DNA from 3 places in the Halomonas alkalicola genome. Region 1 is predicted to be linked to each of the others. Evidence: predicted binding sites of a transcription regulator. Region 1 holds the regulator's gene; each other region holds the start of a gene.
The links. The regulator FNR, encoded in region 1, switches genes on or off when oxygen is low (the NO sensors DNR and NnrR bind a similar motif). The targets are predictions, from matches to a motif close to TTGATNTANATCAA.
Positions count from the first base shown of each region.

Region 2: dsrO (sulfate reduction electron transfer complex DsrMKJOP subunit DsrO) is a predicted target of FNR. The motif match lies at 3,704-3,717, and genes of this name have one in related genera.
Region 3: clpB (ATP-dependent chaperone ClpB) is a predicted target of FNR. The motif match lies at 2,614-2,627, and genes of this name have one in related genera.

Region 1 covers NZ_CP131913.1:1,440,786-1,446,276, reverse strand. The annotation lists gene B6N23_RS06870 (putative nucleotidyltransferase substrate binding domain-containing protein) at 1-1,004, shown strand, start outside; gene B6N23_RS06865 (3'-5' exonuclease) at 1,071-1,697, shown strand; gene ttcA (tRNA 2-thiocytidine(32) synthetase TtcA) at 1,781-2,710, shown strand; gene fnr (fumarate/nitrate reduction transcriptional regulator Fnr) at 2,825-3,568, opposite strand; gene hemN (oxygen-independent coproporphyrinogen III oxidase) at 3,666-4,988, opposite strand; gene B6N23_RS06845 (sulfite exporter TauE/SafE family protein) at 5,150-5,491, opposite strand, start outside.
Region 2 covers NZ_CP131913.1:2,803,509-2,808,999, reverse strand. The annotation lists gene gabT (4-aminobutyrate--2-oxoglutarate transaminase) at 1-130, opposite strand, end outside; gene B6N23_RS13295 (NAD-dependent succinate-semialdehyde dehydrogenase) at 168-1,622, opposite strand; gene B6N23_RS13290 (aminotransferase-like domain-containing protein) at 1,763-3,190, shown strand; gene B6N23_RS17145 (XRE family transcriptional regulator) at 3,303-3,581, shown strand; gene dsrO (sulfate reduction electron transfer complex DsrMKJOP subunit DsrO) at 3,813-4,592, shown strand; gene nrfD (NrfD/PsrC family molybdoenzyme membrane anchor subunit) at 4,573-5,491, shown strand, end outside.
Region 3 covers NZ_CP131913.1:1,655,734-1,661,224, forward strand. The annotation lists gene clpB (ATP-dependent chaperone ClpB) at 1-2,483, opposite strand, end outside; gene pgeF (peptidoglycan editing factor PgeF) at 2,677-3,432, opposite strand; gene rluD (23S rRNA pseudouridine(1911/1915/1917) synthase RluD) at 3,457-4,416, opposite strand; gene B6N23_RS07865 (outer membrane protein assembly factor BamD) at 4,557-5,387, shown strand; gene B6N23_RS07870 (NAD+ synthase) at 5,491-5,491, opposite strand, start outside.

The DNA.
Region 1 (5,491 bases):
ACGTGGTCAGCCTGCAGGTCGAGCAGGCCGAGAGCCTCGAGGCCCTGGCCGCCGCCAGTCGCCGCACGCCCGAGCTGGTCAAGGCGCTGATGGCCCAGGGGGTCAAGCTGCGCTTCGCCATGGGCCTGCTGGCGGCGCTCAACGGACGGATCATGCACAAGGCCTGGGGCTTCCTGGTCGACGAACGCTACCACCGCGACAGCTGCCTGATGGTGATGGGCAGCGAGGGGCGCGGCGAGCAGATCCTCAAGACCGACCAGGACAACGGCCTGATCCTGACCGACGACCTGGAGTGGCCCGGCTGCGCCGAGCAGATGCAGCGGCTCACCGAGACCCTGATCGAGCTGGGCTACCCGCCCTGTCCCGGCAACATCATGGTCTCCAACCCCGAGTGGGTCGGCACCGTGACCCAGTGGCGCGAGCGCATCGCCCGCTGGGCCGAGAAGCGGGACGGCGACAGCCTGATGAAGCTGGCGATCATGCTCGACTCCCATGCGGTGGCCGGTAACCCGGCCCTGCTCGACCGGGTGCGTGACGAGCTGTTCGCGCGCTGCTCCGGCGACGAGCTGCTGCTCTCCTACTTCGCCCGCACCATCCTGCGCTTCTCCACGCCGCTGACCCTGTTCGGCTCGCTCAAGCGGCCCCAGCATGGCATCGACATCAAGAAGGGCGGCATCTTCCCCATCGTTCACGGGGTGCGGGTGATGGCCCTGGAGCGGCGCATCCGGCCGACCTCCACCCTGGAGCGGCTGGATGCCCTGGCGGCGGACGGCCGCCTGGAGCCGCGCTTCGCCGAGGACCTCGGCGAGGCGCTGTCGCTGTTCACCGAGCTGCGCCTCAAGCAGCAGCTCGCCCATCTGGACAGCGGTGGCGAGCGCAAGCCCGACCGCGTGGTGGTACAGGAGCTCTCCTCGCTGGAGCGCGACCTGCTGCGCGAGGCGCTGCATATCGTCAAGGACTTCAAGCAGCGCCTCTCGCACCGCTTTCATCTGGAGTATTCGTGACGGCCCGAGGCTGCACGAAGGCATGACGATGCACGAAGGAACGACAATCACAACAGGAGACCCCTCATGCTCAAGGTCCTGCGGCGCGCTGCCGACCGAAGACGGCACGCCAACGGCGACTACGCCTGGCTCTTCCACCCCTATACCGGTGACGAGATGGTGGTCATCGATACCGAGACCACCGGGCTTGATACGCGCAGCGCGGAGCTGGTCTCCATCGCCGCCGTCAAGGTGCGTGGCGACCGGGTGCTGACCAGCGAATCCCTGGACCTGCGCCTGGCGCGCCCGGCCTCGCTGTGTGGCGATTCGATCCGCATTCACGGCCTGCGCGGCATCGACCTGGAGGGCGGCATGGCGGTGGACGAGGCGCTGGAGCGCCTGCTCGACTTCGTCGGCAATCGCCCGCTGGTGGGCTGGCACCTGGACTTCGACCTGGCGATCCTCAATCGCGAGCTGCGCCCGCGCGTCGGCTTCGAGCTGCCCAACGCCACCATCGACGTGGCCCAGCACTATCTGCGCCGCCTGCGCCGCCGCCACCCCGAGGTGGAGTCGGCGCCGCGCTTCGAGAAGGTGGCCGAGCTGCTGGACGTGCCGGTGATGGGGCGCCATACGGCGCTGGGGGATGCGGTGACCACGGCGCTGATCTTCCTGCGCCTGGAGCGCGAGACCAGCGCCCTGCGGGGCGACGCCTGAGGCGTGACGGCGTCGCCTGACGTCGCCGGCGATGGTAGGATGGGCGCCCGTCATTTTTGCCCGCACTGGCAGCGCCGACCGACATGCAAGACGCCGTGATCTTCGACCCCCGCGACACCGACGCCGAGGCCCCCGCCGGGGGCTCCCCGCAGCAGGAGGCCCCCTCGCCGCTCCTCGATGCCCTGGATGCGCGGGGCAGGCGCGAGTTCAACAAGCTCCAGAAGCGCCTGCGCCGCCAGGTCGGTAACGCCATCATCGACTACGGCATGATCCACGAGGGCGACCGAGTGATGGTCTGCCTCTCCGGCGGCAAGGACAGCTACACCCTGCTCTCGATCCTGCGCAGCCTGCAGCGCAACGCCCCGATCGACTTCTCGCTGGTGGCGGTCAACCTCGACCAGAAGCAGCCCGGTTTCCCCGAGCAGGTGCTGCCCGAGTACCTCGAGTCCATCGGCGTCGAGTACCATATCCTCGAGCGCGACACCTACTCGGTGGTCAAGGAGAAGACGCCGGAGGGCAAGACCACCTGCGCGCTCTGCTCGCGGCTGCGCCGCGGCTCCCTCTACGGCTTCGCCGAGGAGATCGGCGCCACCAAGATTGCCCTGGGCCACCATCGCGAGGACATCCTCGAGACGCTGTTCCTCAACCTCTTCTTCGGCGGCAGCCTCAAGGCCATGCCCCCCAAGCTGCTCTCCGACGACGGCAAGAACATCCTGATCCGCCCGCTGGCCTACTGCCGCGAGGCGGATATCGCCGAGTTTGCCCGGCTGATGGCTTTCCCGATCATCCCCTGCAACCTGTGCGGTTCCCAGCCCAACCTGCAGCGCCAGGTGGTCAAGGAGATGCTCGCCGAATGGGAGAAGAAGCACCCCGGGCGCCTGGAGAGCATGTTCAAGGCGGTGACCAACGTGGCACCGTCGCAGCTGGCCGACCGCGAGCTGTTCGACTTCGCCGGGCTCGAGGAGGCGCAGGCGCGGCGGCAGGCCAGCCGCATCGAACTGCTGAACGAGTAGCCCCGACGCCGGCGCCAGGGCTCGGGAACTCATGGCTCGAAAACCAGAAACCCCCATCGGGCACTCGCCCGATGGGGGTTTCTACGTGAGGGGTTAAGGCCAGGCGGCTCGGTGCTACTTGGCCCCTTCCTCCTCGGCGACCTGGATCAGCGACTCCAGGTCGAGGATATGCACCTCGCGGCCCGAGACCTCCACCAGGCCCTGGCTCTGGAAGCGGCCCAGGATGCGACTGACGGTCTCCACCGCCAGGCCCAGGTAGTTGCCGATATCGGCCCGGGACATGGAGAGCCGGAAGCTGTAGGGGGAGTAGCCGCGCCGGCGGAAGCGGTCGGAGAGGCTGGTGAAGAAGCTGGCCAGGCGCTGGTCGGCAGTCTTGCGAGAGAGCAGGCGCATCATGCGGCGGTCGTCGCGCAGCTCCTTGCTCATGCTGCGATAGAGCTGGCCGCGTAGCTCGGGGAGGGACTCCGACAGCTGGTCCAGGCGATCGAAGGGGATCTCGCACACGGTGGTGGTCTCCAGGGCCACGACCGTGCCGGGATACTGCTCCTCGTCGATGCCGTCCAGCCCCACCAGTTCGCTGGGCAGGTAGAAGTTGGTTAGCTGGTCGTCGCCGCTGCCCTCGGTGGTCACCTGCTTGAGGCTGCCCGAGCGCACCGCATAGACGCTGGTGAAGGGGCTGTCCTGGCGGAACAGGGTCTCTCCCTTCTTGAGGGGCGCGCGCCGTCGGATGATGGCGTCGAACTGGTCCATGTCCTGAACCTCGAGGGCCAGCGGCAGGCAGAGCGAACTCAGGCTGCAGGTCTGGCAGCGAGTCTCGTGCAGTACAGAGCGCCGCCGTCCGGTCAGGCTATCGGGCATGGCCGCCTCCTCCTTGATCATGATCATGTCGACCATTATGGAGGAAACTTCGGGCAGGGCAAACCACCTCCAAGGAGGTAGGCCCGCCCGGCCTGGCTTACGCCACCGGGGTGGCCTGGGGATCGAAGGCGGCGAGCAGGTGGGTCAGGCCCCAGAGCCCGTCGGGGGTTACCCGCAGGCACTGGCCGTGGCGCTCGAGCAGCCCCGCCCGGCAGAAGGGGGCGAGGCGCTCGAGGGCACCGGCCAGGGCCGCGCCGGCGTCGAGCCCATGGGCCTGCGAGAGTGCGGCCAGATCCAGCTCGCGGCGACAGGCGAGCGCCTCGATGGCATCCCGGTGCAGGCGTTCGACCGCGTCCAGCCGGTAGCCGGCGCTGGCGGGCAGCTGGCTGGCGTCCAGCGCCGCCTCGTAGTCGGCCAGGCTCAGGGCGTTGCGGGCCAGGGTATCGCCGACCCGGCTGAGGGCGGCGACCCCGAGGCCGAGCTGGTCGCCGGGCGGGTAGTGGGTGTAGCCCTGCAGGCCGCGGGCCAGGCGACCCTCCCCCAGGGCCTGGGCCAGGCTGTCATCGGGGCGGGCAAACTGGCCGAGCCCGATGTGCACGTAGCCGGCGTCATCTAGCCGCTCGCGAGCCGCCTCGAGGATCGCCAGCCGGGTGGCGGCGTCGGGCAGATCCTCGGCGTCGATCTCGCGCTGGGGGCGGTAGCGCTCCGGCAGGTGGGCGTAGCGGCGCAGGGTGATGCGCGCCGGGGTCATGGCGATCACCTGCTCCACGGTTTCGCCGAAGCCCCGGGGGGTCTGCAGCGGCAGGCCCACGATCAGGTCGAGGTTGAGGGAGTGGAAGCCGAGGCGTTCGGCCTCGTCCACCAGGGACTCGGTCAGCACCCGGGGCTGGACCCGGTTGATCGCCTTCTGGACGCGCAGGTCGAGCTCCTGGACGCCGAGGCTCAGGCGGTTGAAGCCCAGCGCCTGAAGGTGGCGCAGGGTGAAGACATCGGCCTCGCGGGGGTCGATCTCGATGCTGAAGTCGCGCCCTCGGGCGCCGGACAGCCCGAAGCGGGCGTCGAGGCGGTCGAACAGGTCGCCCATCTGGTCCAGCGAGAGGAAGGCGGGGGCACCGCCGCCCCAGTGCAGGCGCTGCACGGCCGGGAGGCGGCCCAGCAGGCGGCTCACCAGCACCATCTCGCGGTCGAGCCGCGTGAGGTAGGGGTCGGCCTGGCGGCTGTCCCGTGAGGGCACCCGCTGGGAGGCGCAGAAGCGACAGGCCTGCCGGCAGAAGGGCAGGCGCACGTGCAGCGCCAGCGGCGCGCCGGGGGAGCGCTCGGCCAGGGCCCGGGTCAGCGCCGCGGGGCCGTCCCCCGTCGCCAGGCGGGCGGCGTCGGGGTAGGTGAGGTAGTGCGATCCGTCGTGGTCATGGTACTGCATCGAGGGCCTGCCTCCGGCAGTCCAGGATGGCCCGGCGCGATCGTTGCGTTTCGCCTGAACGGGCATGACGGCGCTCCCGGCTATGGATGTGCTCTCCATGCTAGGGCGGCTAGACGCCGGCGGCGTTGAGCTGCGTCAATCCGGCGTGGAATAGTGCCGAATCAGCCGTGACCCTGAGCGGGCAGCATCAGCCACAGCTGCCACAGGGCGAAGGCGATGATCGACAGCGCGGCGATGTTGCGGGTGGCCCGGTGACGAATCAGCCCCCCCAGCTGGCGCGCCGCCAGGCCGGTGGCGAGCAGCGCCGGCAGTGTGCCGAGGCCGAAGGCGCCCATCAGGGCGGCCCCCTTGAGCGGGTCGGCCATGGCCAGGCTCCAGGCCAGCATCGAGTAGACCAGCCCACAGGGCAGCCAGCCCCACACCGCGCCGAGCGCCACGGCCTGGGGCGCCCTCACCACCGGCATCAGCCGCCGGCCCACCGGCTCCAGATGGCGCCAGAGGCG
Region 2 (5,491 bases), 1.4 Mb from region 1:
GGCCATCCTCGTCCCACAGCTCGGCGTTCTCGGCGCGGGCCACGAACTGGGCGGTGGGGGGGGCGGCGCCGTTGGCCACGAAGCGCTTCTTGAGCTCGTTGAGCTCGGCGTTGGTGAAGGTCTGGGTCATGGTGAGATCCTGGCAGAGAGTGGGTGACACGGCGGGCTCAGAGCCCGCCCACGCAGACGTACTTGAGCTCGGTGAACTCCTCGAGGCCGTGGCGCGAGCCCTCGCGGCCGAGGCCCGACTCCTTGACGCCGCCGAAGGGGGCAAGCTCGGTGGAGATGATCCCCTCGTTGACGCCGACCATGCCGTACTCGAGCCCCTCCATGACGCGCCAGATGCGGCGGTAGTCCCGGGCGTAGAAGTAGGCGGCCAGGCCAAAGGGGGTATCGTTGGCCATGGCGATCGCCTCCTCCTCGTCGCGGAAGCGGAACACCGGCGCCAGCGGGCCGAAGGTCTCCTCGCTGGCCACGGCCATCTCCGGAGTGGCATCGGCGATCACGGTGGGGGCGTAGAAGCTCTGGCCCAGCGCATGGAGGGTGCCGCCGCACAGCAGCCGCCCGCCCTTGGCCACGGCGTCATCCACGTGACGCTGTACCTTGTCGACGGCGGCCTGGTTGATCAGCGGGCCGATCATCACGCCCGGCTCGCGGCCGTCACCCACCGGCATCGCCGCGACCTTCGCGGCCAGGGCCTCGACGAAGGCGTCGTAGATTCCCTCCTGGACCAGGAAGCGGTTGGTGCAGACGCAGGTCTGGCCGGCGTTGCGGTACTTGGAGGCGATGGCTCCGGCCACGGCGGCGTCGAGGTCCGCGTCGTCGAAGACGATGAAGGGGGCGTTGCCGCCGAGCTCCATGGAGGCCTTCTTGACGGTGCCGGCGCACTGGGCCAGCAGCTTCTTGCCCACCGGGGTGGAGCCGGTGAAGGAGACCTTGCGCACGCGGGGGTCGGTGGTCAGCACCTCGCCCACCGCCGCGGGGCTCGCCGCGGTGACCACGTTGATCACCCCGGCCGGGATGCCGGCCTCGCGGGCCAGGCGCGCCAGGGCCAGGGCGGTGAGCGGGGTCGCCTCGGCGGGCTTGATCACCACGGTGCAGCCGGCGGCGATGGCCGGGGCGCACTTGCGGGTGATCATCGCCATGGGGAAGTTCCAGGGCGTGATGGCCGCCACCACGCCGATCGGCTCGCGCAGCACCAGCAGGCGCTTGTCGGCGGCATGGGTCGGCAGGGTCTCGCCGGCCATGCGCTTGGCCTCCTCGGCGAAGTACTCGATGAAGCTGGCGCCGTAGGTCACCTCGCCGCGGGATTCCGCCAGCGGCTTGCCCTGCTCCAGGGTCATCAGCTCGGCCAGCCCCTCGGCCTCTTCCTGGATGCGCAGGAACCAGGCGCGCAGCAGGGCGGCGCGCTCCTTGGCCGTGGTCTTCTTCCAGGCGGCGCCGGCCGCCTCGGCGGCGGCCACCGCCTGGCGGGTCTCGTCGGCACCCAGGTCGGCCACCTGGGCCAGCCGCTCACCGGTGGCGGGGTTGGTCACGGGGAAGCTTGCGCTGCCGGTCAGCCAGGCCTCGCCCACCAGGGCGGCGGCCGTGCCGTCGATCAACAGCGAGTCGATCAGCGTCATGGGGGTCTCCTCTTGTCGGTATGGGGAAGCACGCTAGCAGCAAGGCGACCCGCCACCTATGGACCACTTCCCCGGCCAGGTGGACCAATCCTCACCCGCAGGGGATAATCGCCACACACCGCGCCACCGTTGCCACCGCCATGCCGCCCCAGGTCTCCCTCGCCCCGCTTCTCGCCCGCGTCAGCCAGCAGCCCGAACGCCTGGGCAAGGGCGTACGCATCGAGCAGGCCCTGCGCCTGACGATCCTGCACGACTGGCTCGACGGCAGCCGGATGCCCTCCCACCGGCTGCTCTGCCAGGAGCTGAAGGTCGCGCGCGACACCCTGGCCCAGGCCATGCGGCGACTGGGGGAGGAGGGGCTCATCTTCACCGGGCAGGGCCAGGGCACCTGGACTCGCCGCCCGGTCACGCCGGACCCGACGCCGGCCGACGCCGCCCCGCGCCTCTCGACCCGGGCCGCCGCCATCCTGGACGCCCCCAGTGCCAGCGCCATCCAGAGCGGCGCCTTCATGCCCGGCATCCCGGACATCACCCAGTTCCCCATGGCCAAGTGGCGCGAGCTCTATGCCAGCGTCACCGTGCCGCGCAACGCCCTGCTGCTCTCCTACTCCGGCGGCGGCTACGGCCCGCTCAAGCGCGCCATCCGCGACTTCCTGTGGCGCTGGCGCCGGCTGGAGTGCGAGACCGACCAGATCATCATCACCGAGGGCACCCACAACGGCATCGAGCTGTGCGCCCTGGCGCTCACCGACGTGGGTGACCGGGTGCTGATGGAGTCCCCCTGCTACTGGGGGGCGCGCAACGTCTTCACTGCCGTGGGCGCCAGGGTCGACCAGCTCGCCTGGTCCCCGGAGGCGGGCCACGCCCCCGGGGAGGCGAACGCCCCGGTGCGGCTGGCCTACTTCACCGGCTCGCACCACTACCCGCTCAGCGTGCCCACCTCCCGAGCGCACCGGCAGGCGCTCTGCGCGCGCCTCGCGCCCGACTTCGTGCTGGAGGATGACTACGAGTTCACCGGCGAGGATGGCGCCAACCTGATGTTCGACGGCCGCTCGCCCCGGCACCTGCTGGTCGGCTCCTTCTCCAAGCTGATGTTCCCCGGCCTGCGCCTGGGCTACCTGGTGGCCCCCCGGTCGCGGGTGGCGCCACTCAACCAGCTGCGCAGCGAGGTGTTCCGCGAGGGGCGCCTGCTGGACCAGGCCGCCCTGGCCCAGTTCATCGCCGAGGGGGAGCTGGACGCCTGGTACCGCCGTATCCAACGCGACTACCTGGCCCGCCAGCAGGTGATGCACGACCAGCTGGTGCAGGTGCCCGGCGTGCTCCACGTCTCCCCGCCCAGCCACTCCATCAGCCTCTGCGTGCAGTTCGCGCCGGAGGTGGATGACCGGCGCGTCGCCAGCCGCCTGCTGCAATCCCACCTCATCACCCGCCCGCTGAGCCCGGCCTGCGCCCCCGACGACCCGCGCAGCGGCCTGATCCTCGGCATCGGCATGCTCTCCGGCAACACCCTGGCCAGCGAAGCGGTACGCCTGCGCCACGTGCTGACGCGCTGCCTGCAGCGCACCTGAGCCTGCTCCTGCGGCGTCTTCTTGCTGCCACCAAAGCATCATCGAATCGACACTGGCAAAATCGCCGAAGAGACCCCATAGTGTGCATGTCGCAATCGCCCACTGGAGCATCATGAGTACTGCACGTCACACCCAAGCCGCGGACCAACTCGACCCCCCGCGAAGTAGCCCTGACCTCGACGTCAGGGACCTGGAAAAACGTACACGCCTCATGCGCATCGTGACTCGGCTGATCGCCGTCTCCGACCTCGGCTGCCGAGAGATCGCCCGCCGTGCCGGCCTGCCGGCCCAGAAGGTCAGCGATCTGCTCTCCGGCCGTCTGGAGCATCTCTCCGTCGAGGAGCTGCAGATTCTCTACCGCACCATCGACCCGGAGCCGACGGCCCACTGACGCCGCCCCCCCCCCTCTCCTATCACGCCCTGCCGGGTCACCGGCGGGGCGTGATGCTTTCCCTTGGCTGCCAGCCACTTGCGGCAACATTAAGCGAGCATTAAGAGCTTGCTAATCATCTCTTGATGCATATCAAGCCACTCGACCTTGGTCGCAGGTAGGCTTTCCGGTGTCACCCTCTTATCCCGCCGCGGGGCGATCCCCCGCGACACCCAGGCCACCGGAGGCGCCATGGACCACCTTCGCCGCTCCCTTCTCGGCCAGCTCGCTCGCCTCAGCGCGGGTGCCGCCCTGATACCGCTTTCGAGCGTTGCCAGCGCCGGCATCAACAGCCAGCCGCCCCGCCGAGAAGGCGACCCCACCAAGCGCTACGGCATGCTCATCGACCTGCGCCAATGCATCGGCTGCCAGGCCTGCACCGTGTCGTGCCATATCGAGAACGACGCCCCCCTGGGCAAGTTCCGCACCACCGTCTCCCAGTACGAGGTGGAGCATCAGGAGACCGGCGAGCTTGCCACCTTCATGCTGCCGCGCCTGTGCAACCACTGCGAGAACCCGCCCTGCGTGCCGGTCTGCCCGGTCCAGGCGACCTACCAGCAGCAGGACGGCATCGTGGTGGTGGACAGCGACCGCTGCGTGGGCTGCGCCTACTGCGTCAACGCCTGCCCCTACGACGCCCGCTTCATCAACGACAGGACCCAGACCGCCGACAAGTGCACCTTCTGCGCCCACCGCCTGGAAGCCGGCCTGCTGCCGGCCTGCGTGGAGAGCTGTGTGGGCGGCGCGCGGATCATCGGCGACATGCGCGACCCTGAAAGCCAGATCAGCCGCATGATCGCGGAGCACCGCGACGAGCTGATGGTGCTGCAGCCTGAAAAGAACACCCTGCCCCAGGTCTTCTACCTCGGCATGGACGAGCGCTTCATCACGCGCCCGCTCGCCGAGCCGGTGGCCCTGGAAGTCCTCGACCCCCACGGCAAGGAGATGGGTTATGAATTCCATGGCCATTGAGCTGCTCGCGCCCCGCTACGCCATCGCCTGGTACCCCTGGGCGGTGCAGTACTTCTTCCTGATCGCGCTCTCCTACGCCACCCTGTGGCTGGCGGCACCGGCGCTGGTGTTCGGCAGGCAGCGCTGGCTGCCCACCGCGCGCCTGGCGATGCTGGCCTGCCTGACCACGACCCTGGTGGCCCCGGTGGCGCTGCTCGCCGACCTGCACCAGCCGCTGCGCTTCTGGCACTTCTACGCCTACGCCACCTCGAGCTCCTGGATGTCCATCGGCAGCCTGCTGCTGCCGCTCTACGTGGTGGGCGTGCTGCTGCTCGCCTGGCTGGCCTGGCGACCGGCGCTGCAGGCCAGCCGCCAGGCACCCGGCCTGCCGGGCCTCGCCGCCCGCCTGCTGTCGTTCGGCTCCGCCCCTACCCCGCGCGCGGCGCTGGTGCTGGTGGGCCTGGGCACCCTGGCGCTCTCCACCGGCATCATGCTCTATACCGGCGCCGAGCTTGCCGTGGTCAAGGCGCGCCCGCTGTGGAACACCGTCTGGCTGCCGCCGATGCTGGTCGCCACCGGCTTTATCGCCGCCGCCGGCCTGATCCTGGTGCTCAACCGGGTCAGCGGCCTGCGTGACCAGGCCAGCAGCGGCCAGATGCTCAGGGTGCTGCTGGGCGCCTGCCTGGTGGCCGGGATCGTCGCCGGCAGCTGGTTCCTGGACGGCATCAACGCCAACGTCGGCTCGGTGGCCGCGGCGCTGGACTCGGTGCGCGCAAGCCCCTCCTGGCGCAGCACCGCCCTCTGGGGCGGCCTGACCGGGGTGGCCCTGTTCGGCGCCGTGCTCTACCTGCTCACCCGCCCCGCCGCCCGCCGCCCGGCCCTCTTCGCCTGGGCCTGGGTGCTGGGCCTGGTGGCCATCC
Region 3 (5,491 bases), 210 kb from region 1:
ATCGCCCGCTTGAGCGGGCGGGCGCCGTAGACCGGGTCGAAGCCCACCACGGCGAGCTGCGCCATGGCCGCATCGCTGACCTCGAGGCCGAGGTCGTGCTCGGCCAGCCGCGCACGCAGCCGCGCAAGCTGGATGGCGGCGATGGCCTGGATCTGCTCCTGGCCCAGGGCGTGGAACACCACGACCTCGTCGATGCGGTTGATTAGCTCGGGGCGGAAGTGGCTGCCCACCACCTCCATCACCATCTCCTTCATCTGCTCGTAGTTCTTGTCGACGTTGGACTCGTCGCCGCCCAGGCGCTGGATGATCTCCGAGCCCAGGTTGGAGGTCATCACGATCACAGTGTTGCGGAAGTCCACCGTGCGGCCCTGACCGTCGGTCAGCCGGCCATCCTCGAGCACCTGCAGCAGGATGTTGAAGACGTCCGGATGGGCCTTCTCCACCTCGTCGAGCAGCAGCACCGAGTAGGGCTTGCGGCGCACCGCCTCGGTCAGGTAGCCGCCCTCCTCGTAGCCCACGTACCCGGGGTGTGCGCCGATCAGCCGCGCCACCGAGTGCTTCTCCATGAACTCCGACATGTCGATGCGCACCATCGCCTCCTCGGTGTCGAAGAGGAAATGGGCCAGCGCCTTGCACAGCTCGGTCTTGCCCACCCCGGTGGGGCCCAGGAACAGGAAGGAGCCGTTGGGGCGATTGGGGTCGGCGAGCCCGGCCCGGGAGCGCCGCACGGCGTTGGCCACCGCGGTCACCGCCTCCTCCTGGCCTATCACCCGCTCGTGGAGCGCCTCCTCCATGCGCAGCAGCTTGTCGCGCTCGCCCTCGAGCATCTTGGCCACCGGGATGCCGGTCCAGCGCGAGACCACCTCGGCGATCTCCTCCTCGGTGACGTTGGAGCGCAGCAGCTGGTGACGGGTAGTGTCGGCCTCGCCCTCGCCGGCCTCACTGATCTTCTTCTCGAGCGCCGGGATCACCCCGTACTGGATCTCGGACATCCGCGCCAGGTCGCCCTGGCGGCGCGCCTGCTCCAGCTCGACCCGGGCGCGCTCGAGCTCGTCCTTGAACTGGGCCGCCCCCTGAATGCTGGCCTTCTCGGCCTTCCAGATCTCCTCGAGGTCGGCGTACTCCCGCGAGAGCGCCTCGATCTGCTCCTCGAGGACCTCGAGGCGCTTCTTCGAGGCCTCGTCGGTCTCCTTCCTGAGGTGCTCGCGCTCCATCTTGAGCTGAATCAGCCGACGATCGAGACGGTCCATCTCCTCGGGCTTGGAGTCGAGCTCCATGCGGATGCGCGAGGAGGCCTCGTCGACCAGGTCGATGGCCTTGTCGGGCAGCTGGCGGTCGGTGATGTAGCGTGCCGAGAGCTTGGCCGCGGCGATGATGGCGCCGTCGGTGATATCGACGCCGTGGTGCACCTCGTAGCGCTCCTTGAGGCCGCGCAGGATCGCCACGGTATCCTCCTCGCTGGGCTCATCCACCAGCACCTTCTGGAAGCGCCGCTCGAGCGCCGCGTCCTTCTCGATGTACTGGCGGTACTCGTCCAGGGTGGTGGCGCCCACGCAGTGCAGCTCGCCGCGGGCCAAGGCCGGCTTGAGCATGTTGCCGGCGTCCATGGCGCCCTCGGCCTTGCCGGCACCCACCATGGTGTGCAGCTCGTCGATGAAGAGGATCACCCGGCCCTCCTCCTGGGCCAGCTCCTTGAGCACCGACTTGAGGCGCTCCTCGAACTCGCCGCGGAACTTGGCGCCGGCCAGCAGCGCGCCCATGTCCAGCGACAGCACGCGCTTGTTCTTGAGGCCCTCGGGCACCTCGCCGTTGACGATGCGCTGGGCCAGGCCCTCGACGATGGCGGTCTTGCCCACGCCGGGCTCGCCGATCAGCACCGGGTTGTTCTTGGTGCGCCGCTGCAGCACCTGGATGGTGCGGCGGATCTCGTCGTCGCGGCCGATCACCGGGTCGAGCTTGCCGCTGGCGGCGCGCTCGTTGAGGTCCAGGGTGTACTTCTCCAGCGCCTCGCGGCTCTCCTCGGCGTTGGGATCATCGACCCGCTCGCCGCCGCGCACGCCGTCGACGGCGGCCTCCAGCGACTTGCGAGTCACCCCCGCCTGGGTCAGCAGCCGGGTGACCGCGTGCCCCATCTCGAGGGCGGCCAGCAGCACCAGTTCGCTGGCGATGTACTGGTCGCCCCGCTTCTGGGCCTCGCGGTCGGTGAGGTTGAACAGCTTGATCAGCTCGCGGGAGGGCTGCACCTCGCCGTCGAAGTGGGCGACCTTCGGCAGGTCGTCGAGGTGGCCCACCAGGGCGTCGCGAAGCCGGGCGGCATCGCCGCCGGCCTTCTGGACCAGCGCCTTCACGCCGGTATCGCGGGCATCCAGCAGCGCCAGCAGCAGGTGGCCGGGTTCCAGCTGGTTATGGCCGCGGCCAACCGCCAGGGACTGGGCATCCGCCACGGCGCTCTGCAGCTTGGCGGTGAACTTGTCGAAACGCATGAGAACTTCCTCCATCGGGGTGGCGAGGCGGTCGGACGCCCCGCTCGGCCCGGTCAATTCGTCTTGACACACTCAATGGAGTCAGGCTGGCCGGCTTTCAAGTCGGCCGCCAGGGGAAGCACGTGGCAAGTTGACGCGGATCAAGGCACAAGGAGTCGCTCTTCGACCGGCCCACGGCGCCTCTCGCTTGGCGCTATCGCAGCCAGATCACGCTGGCCATTCGCCCGGTGCGGCCATCGTCGCGGCGATGGGAGTAGAAACGCGGTTCGCAGGCGGTGCAGAAGTGGCCGCCGCTGATGTGGGCGACGCCGAGACGTTCCAGGCGCAGGCGCGCCAGGCGGTAGAGGTCGGCCATGTAGTGGCCCAGGCGATAGGGGCTGGGATCGAAGGCCTCGGCGGCCTCGGGATGGACCCCGGTGAAGGCCTGCCGAACCTCCGGGCCGACCTCGAACTGGGCGTTGGAGATCGCCGGCCCCAGCCAGGCCAGCTGCTCCTCCGGCGGCACGCCCAGCGCCGCCACCGTGGCCTCGAGCACCCCGCCGGCCACCCCGCGCCAGCCCGCGTGGGCCACCGCCACCCGCGTGCCGCGAAGGTCGCTGAAGAACACCGGCAGGCAGTCGGCGGTGAGCACCACGCAGGCGTAGTCGCGATTGACGGCCACCGCGGCATCGGCCTCGGGCGGCGTCGCCTCGAAGTGCTGCTGTACCCGGGCGCCGTGGACCTGGTTGAGCCACAGCAGCGGCCGCTCCTCGTCGACCTGCTTCTGCAGCAGGCGCCGGCAGAGGGCCACATGGTCGGGGTTGTCGCCGACGTGGTCCGCCGGGTTGAAGCAGGCAAAGTCGCCCTGGCTCGGGCCGGTCTCGCGGGTGGTGACGAAGGCGCCCACGGAGGTGGGCGCCGGCCAGTCAGGCAGGATCAGGGTCGGCCGCAGATCGGGGGCATCGCTCATCAACGGGTCCTCGGCAAGGAGGGGTCAGCGCATCGTCTCGTGGTCATGGCGCAGGTAGTCCAGCAGCATCAGGATGTCATCCGGCAGCGCCGAGCAAAAGGTCACCGTCTCGCCGCTGCCGGGATGCACGAAGGCCAGCTTGCGGGCGTGGAGCGCCTGGCGCGGGAATTCGCGCAGGATCTCCTTGAGGGGCTCGGCGGCACCGGGCGGCAGCTTGAGGCGACCGCCGTAGGTGGGGTCCCCCACCAGCGGGTAGCGCAGGTGGGCCAGGTGCACGCGGATCTGGTGGGTGCGCCCGGTCTCCAGCCGGCAGCGGACATGGGTATGGGCGCGGAAGCGCTCCACCACCCGGTAGTGGGTCACCGCCGGCTTGCCGGAGGCCGTCACCGCCTGGCGCTTGCGGTCCTTGGGGTGGCGGCCGATGGGGGCATCCACCGTGCCGCCGGAGGTCATCACCCCCACGCACACCGCATCGTACTCGCGGGAGACCGTGCGCGCCTGGAGCTGCGCCACCAGGGCCGCCTGGGCGGCCAGGGTCTTGGCCACCACCATCAGGCCGGTGGTGTCCTTGTCGAGGCGGTGCACGATGCCGGCCCGGGGCACGCCGGCCAGCCGGGGGCAGTGGTGCAGCAGCGCATTGAGCAGGGTGCCGTCGGGGTTGCCCGCCGCGGGGTGCACCACCAGCCCGGCCGGCTTGTCGACCACCAGCACCTCGTCGTCCTCGTGGACCACGTCCAGCGGGATCTCCTCGGGCGCGAAGCGGGTCTCCTCCTCGATCTCGGTGGCCAGCCGCAGCCACTCGCCCCCGTAGACCTTCTCCCTGGGCTTGGCGGGCCGACCATCCAGGGTCAGGTCGCCGGCCTTGATCCAGGCCTTGAGGCGCTCGCGGGAGTGGTCGGCGAAGAGCTCGGCAGCGGCCTGGTCGAGGCGCAGGCCGGCCATGGCGTCGGGAACGCGTTGCTGGGCTTCCAGGGTCTGTGGCATGGGTGCGGGGCGGCCTGTCAGCAGGAGAGTGGGTCAGAGCAGCGCGCGGTGACTGCGTTTTGCCGCGCAGTGCTTTATAGTGAGCGGGTTTCGGTCGATTCTACCACGGCCAGTCCGCGTTGTTTGCCACGAGGATCACGATGCGCGTATTCCGCCCTACCGCCCGACTTGCGGCCCTGCTGGTGGCCTCCAGCCTGCTGGTGGGCTGCGCCAGCAGCGGCTCCAGCGATAGCGAAGAAGAACAGGACGAGTTCGCTGGCGTTGCCGAGCGCGAGCTCTACGAAGAGGCGCGCGGCTCCCTGGAGCGCCGCAACTTCACGGCGGCCATCACCCGGCTCGAGGCCCTGGACACCCGCTTCCCCTTCGGCAGCCACGCCGAACAGGTGCAGCTGGAGCTGATCTACGCCCACTACGAGCTGGGCGACTGGGAGGCCACCCGCGCCGCCGCCAGCCGCTTCATCCGCCTGCACCCGAGCCACCCCCAGGCCGACTACGCCCTCTACATGCGCGGCCTGGCCTCCTGGCAGGCCGGGCGCTTCAGCCTGGAGCGCCTGAAGCTGATCGACATCTCCCGGCGTGACCTGGGCGCCTCCCGCGACGCCTACACCGACTTCAGCGAACTGGTGCGGCTCTACCCCAACAGCCAGTACGCGCCGGATGCCCAGCAGCGCATCGTCTACCTGCGCAACCTGATGTCCCGCCACGAGCTTCACGTGGCCGACTACTACCTGCGCCGCGGGGCCTACCTGGCCGCCGTGGAGCGCGGCCGCTGGGTGATCGAGAACTACCCGGAGAGCGAGGCGACCCGCGACGCCCTGGCAGTCATGGTCGAGGGCTACCTGGGCCTGGAGATGCGCGACCGCGCGCGTGAGGTGCTGGAAGTGCTGATCGAGAACGACCCCCGCCACAACCAGCTGCGCGGCCGCACCTTCGAACCCAGGCACGTGAACGCCCAGTCGCTCTCGGCCTGACCCCGAGCGCCCGCCCCGCCCTGAGCCCCACACGGCAGAACGCCACCTCCCGCAGGGGAGGTGGCGTTGCGGTGGCGTGCGCAGCGGCGTCGGGGCGTCGGGGC